DNA from 2 places in the Paenibacillus sp. sgz302114 genome. Region 1 is predicted to be linked to the other one. Evidence: predicted binding sites of a transcription regulator. Region 1 holds the regulator's gene; the other holds the start of a gene.
What was found. Region 1 encodes LexA, which represses DNA repair genes until DNA is damaged. Its sites were predicted from a motif close to CGAACATATGTTCG; they were not measured.
Positions count from the first base shown of each region.

Region 2: addB (helicase-exonuclease AddAB subunit AddB) is a predicted target of LexA. The motif match lies at 937-950, and genes of this name have one in related genera.

Region 1 covers NZ_JBVYOI010000001.1:859,468-861,872, forward strand. Annotated here, with positions in the region: gene AC0LWF_RS03935 (hypothetical protein) at 1-305, shown strand, start outside; gene lexA (transcriptional repressor LexA) at 784-1,407, opposite strand; gene AC0LWF_RS03945 (LysM peptidoglycan-binding domain-containing protein) at 1,598-1,975, shown strand; gene AC0LWF_RS03950 (DUF896 domain-containing protein) at 2,142-2,357, shown strand; gene AC0LWF_RS03955 (aldo/keto reductase) at 2,387-2,405, shown strand, end outside.
Region 2 covers NZ_JBVYOI010000003.1:503,987-506,391, forward strand. Annotated here, with positions in the region: gene addB (helicase-exonuclease AddAB subunit AddB) at 1-862, opposite strand, end outside; gene AC0LWF_RS11560 (CD3324 family protein) at 1,345-1,665, shown strand; gene AC0LWF_RS11565 (class I SAM-dependent rRNA methyltransferase) at 1,968-2,405, opposite strand, start outside.

The sequences.
Region 1 (2,405 bases):
GCGGATTAACGATTCCGCCAGGCACAACGCAGTTTACGTTCTCTACGCCGGTTCATCGAATGATAGCTCGAGCGATTCTGCCATTCTATCGATCACTTCGTTCATCGAGCGCCTATGCTGCAGCCGTCGCGAGAGCGGTCAATAATCGTAACATCAAACGGCTGAGAAGGCTGGTTCGCCGGAAAGTGACGACTATAGCGCTCAAGCGAATTCTGATCGCATTCTCAGGCGTGGCATTGAACTTTAAGTACAAACGAAGTAAGTTTATGTATCAAAGCTTGTTATTTCGGGAGCTTGTAGGTTAACTGACATCCTACGGCAGAAAGAACAAGGTTGAAGTCCGAGTGCGAAGGCGAACGTTACCGCTCAAATTGTTAACGCGAATGGCCTGCCTCCAGCAGGCACGAGAACTCGAGGGAAAATAGAGAGTGTTGATTCAATCTGCCATTGTATTCTTGTTCTCTCAGCTCCGCCAAGCGCCGATTCCGGCAGTTTCCATAACTGAGTGTGCTGAATCTGCACTCTCATGACTTCAATCGGCCGATTTCCTTGCTGAGAGTGCGTATTACGCACTCTCAGCATCGCCAAGCTGCCAGTTGCGGCAGTTTCCTTACCTGAGAGTGCTGAATCCGCACTCTCAGAGCTTCAATCGACCCATTTTCATGCTGAGAGTGCGTATTACGCTCTCTCAGCATCGCCATTTGCCTAAGATCCTGAACAAAAAGAAAGGGCCATCCGAGGCGATGCTGCAGCACCTCGGATGGCCCTTTGTAATAAATAGAATTAGTGAATGTCCCTGAACAAGCCGATGACCTTGCCGAGAATGGATACGTTGCGAAGACGGATCGGTTCCATCGTTGAGTTCTCCGGTTGGAGGCGGATGTGATCCTTCTCCTTGTAGAACGTCTTCACCGTTGCTTCATCTTCTTCAGTCATTGCGACGACGATATCGCCGTTGTTAGCTGTTTGCTGTTGGCGCACGATGACATAGTCACCATTGTGGATGCCTGCTTCAATCATACTCTCACCAATAACATTAAGAATAAAGACAGTATCATCGCCGACTTTATCCGCTGGAAGAGGGAAATAGTCTTCGATGTTCTCAGTTGCGGTAATCGGGACGCCTGCGGTTACTTTACCGATGACAGGCACTTTGGATACTGCGAGCGGGAAAGGGATAATGTCGGCGTCGTCGCCGTCCAAAATCTCAATGGCGCGAGGCTTCGTCGGGTCGCGGCGAATAAGGCCTTTCTTCTCAAGACGGTCCAGATGACCGTGAACGGTCGAGCTGGAAGCAAGTCCAACAGCTTCGCCGATCTCACGTACAGAAGGCGGATAGCCTTTCTCGCGCACTTCTGTCTTAATGAATTCTAGTATCGCCTGTTGGCGGTTTGAAAGTTTCGACACCGGAATCACCCCAAAGTTTCATTTGTGTCAAATTATAGCACAGAACCGGAGTTCGTACAAACATAAGTTCTTGAAAACACAGGTTCGCGTATTTGTGCGAACAAATGTTCCAAAAACGCTTGACCACAAACAAACGTTCGTGTTATTCTTATTTCAACGACAACAGAACAAACGTTTGGGGTGCTGGAGAATGATGACAACGATATCTTCTTACTCAACTACTTATAAAGGAAACACGAGAAACAACCATGCAACAAAGCGTGTTTTGAATGATTCTTATAAGCAACGTCTTCTATTAAGACTAGCAGTTGCAGGATTACTGTTCGTACTGCTGTTCACTGGGCTGACATTGATGACGAGCTACGCTGGCAGCGAGCATCCTGCTGAACCGACTGCAATGGAGCAAGTGGTTGTGGTCGGAGCGGGCGACACGCTTTGGGAAATTGCTGGCAGAGTGCGCGAGGCGGGACAAGATATTCGTGAAGTGGTGTACAGCTTGAAGAAGCGGAACAATTTAACGAACAGCACACTGCAAGCTGGGCAGTCTTTAATTGTTCCTGCTGAATAACACTTATAATGGAATATATGAACTAGGTAGTTAAGCCTGAGCGCATGATTCGCTCAGGCTTCTTCTATCTCTGAAAGGACCTGTGTTACCTTGACAATGGCTCCTTATTAATGTCAAAGTAAAGGGTGACATGTTGACCTTAGGCAGGGAAAGGAGTGCAGTAGAAATGAACGCTATAGACAAAGTCATAGCCCGTATTAACGAGCTCTCTCGCAAAAACAAAACCATCGGTTTAACACCGGAGGAGCTTGTTGAACGAGACGAGCTACGCCGTCAATATCTAGACAACTTCAAAAGCAATTTCCGCAATCAACTGGATACCATTAAATGGGCGGAAGATGAAGAGGACGGAGAGAACGGCGGAGGTTCCATTAAGCACTAATGACTTCTATCATGTAGGAGGGGACGAGCATGGAATATCGGTTACTAG
Region 2 (2,405 bases), on a different contig from region 1:
TCTCCCGGAAGCGGTATGGCGTTCCTTCCAAGAACAGCGGCTCCTCAATCGTCACGCCGTTTGTAATCGCTATATCTCTCAGCTTCATATACGTCTCTGCAGTCGGATGGAACAAGTCCAGCTCATGCGGCTGCTCGCCTAGCTCGTAGAGCTTATCGAGGCACAGCGTAATCGTCATCGCTTTGCTGTGCTTCATTAGCGATGCGAGGGCGTCAAATTCCTTCGGGGTAAAGCCATGGAACCCGTCCACCCAAACTTCCGTACCTGCCATCGACGGCGCTTGATGAAAACCGCGAATGAGCCAGCTCAAATAATCCTCGGCATCAACATAGAGCCCTTCCAGCTCCTGCTCGAGAGTTTCGGAGATTTGTTTAAGATCGTTCAGCTTGCGCCCGAGCAGCGAATTGCTCTTCTGCGGCAGCCTGTTAATTGCATAGTCCGATAGCTGCGAAGCGTCAATGCCATATCGCTTCAACTCCGTCATCAGCTCGCCCAGCCGTTCGATGAAACCGTGCTGCGTATGTGATCCTTGGAACAGCTGCAGCTGATCCTCGAGACGATGAACGATTTTGTACAGCAGCATGTTCTTCCCGTTCTCGCTGATTGGAATGAGTGCAGTGCCGCCGGTCTCCTGCATGATGCGGAACGACAGACGCCGGAAGCTGAGCGCTTGCGCCCGTATGCTGCCTCTAAGCTCCGAATGATTCAGCAGCTCGTATTCCGTCTGGAATGTCGCCTGCTCCGGCACCAAAATAACGATAGGTGGTCCTTCTGGCTGCGCCAGTACCTGCTGTCTAATCTCGTCTAGACAATGGTGCGTCTTGCCTGAGCCTGAGCGGCCGATTACAAAGCGTAGCGTCATGACCTGCCCACCTCTCTCCCATATTCGATTCTATTATTCTACCATAGGCATTCCACTCATTTCACCCATTGACACAAACATTTGTTCTTATTTGGATAAGGTAAATAGTACAATGGAGGTATTAGCCAGCGTAACAAATGATTATAGCCGTTCTTTCGCTTGCTGGCGGCTCTCTTGGTATGGCTTAATATAGATGTCGGGCCCGACGAATCTTCGCGAAAGGAGATGATCCAATTGATCAACCAACACGAGGTGATTTCCGCCTAACAGCGGAAGTCGTCTTCAGAGGGAGGCTGCGATGCCTCCCTCATCTACCAAAAAAAGGATGACGGCTAGCTCCGTTTTCAATTATACTGATTTCATGAAGCACGATTTCGCCAGTGTGATCGTGTTTTTTCTATTTTAATAAGAGGAGGTGTACGACATGGTAATCTCGACTTTCGGTGATGTTGCAGCAGGCGATATGAACAAGGAGGTTTACCTTGAACTACAAAAATGGAAAAGATGTGCTTCCCCCTAATCTGCTGAAAGAGCTTCAATCTTACATTCAAGGAGAACTGCTCTATATCCCGAAGCCGCACAACGAACGTGCCGCATGGGGCGAGAAGAGCGGATCTCGGATTATGATTAAGCGGCGTAATGATGAGATTTTCCAGCACTATGTGAGTGGAAGCTCCGTGCAGGAGCTTGAGCGGCAATATCATTTGTCCGGCGAGAGCATCCGGAAGATCATTATGAAGACGCGCAGCGCAAGTGCGATAAAGGTACAAACCGAATACGATGCTGCCAAGGCACGTATATGACAATAGAGAAGAGCCCTCCAGATCGAAGCCGTATGGCTTTCGCTGGAAGGCTCTTTTTATGTTTCTGGCAATTGCCTTTGCATTCATCACAATCATCTCTTATGTCGCTTAACGATCATCCAAACGAACATGCCAATAATAATGGCCCCAATCGTAACAATCAGAGTTATCAGCATCGGGTTGCCTGACTGATGGGAAGCTCCGACTTCGAAAGTTTCGTCTCTCAGCAAAACAAAAAAGAAGTGCATCAGCTGTTTCCAGCCTGCACTCCTTCATCATCTTTATTACATGCGGTTCGCATTCTAGCGGCTGCGCACTTCAAATATGCCAAACTTCAAATAATGGCCCTCGTTCACGCCGACGATTTGCGGGTGATCCTTGCCAGCTGCGCGCCATTCGATGAGACGGAGCGTCTTGCCAGCGTCTATCGCTGCAGCTTGGATCGTCTCAAGGAACAAGTCTGGACGCATATGATAGGAGCAGCTCGCGGTTACGAGATATCCGCCTTCATTGACGAGCTTCAGCCCGTGAAGGTTTATATCTTTGTAGCCTCTGACCGCGCCTTCAATTGCGCTTCTCGACTTCGTGAATGCCGGCGGGTCCAGGATGACAACGTCCCATTTCCGACCTGCATCGCTCAATGGCTTCGAGGTATCACCTTTACCTGCCGCGCGATCTTGGCGTTCATCGATTCCCTTTACTTGTTTGCGAAGATACTCGAACGCATCTGCAACGACAAA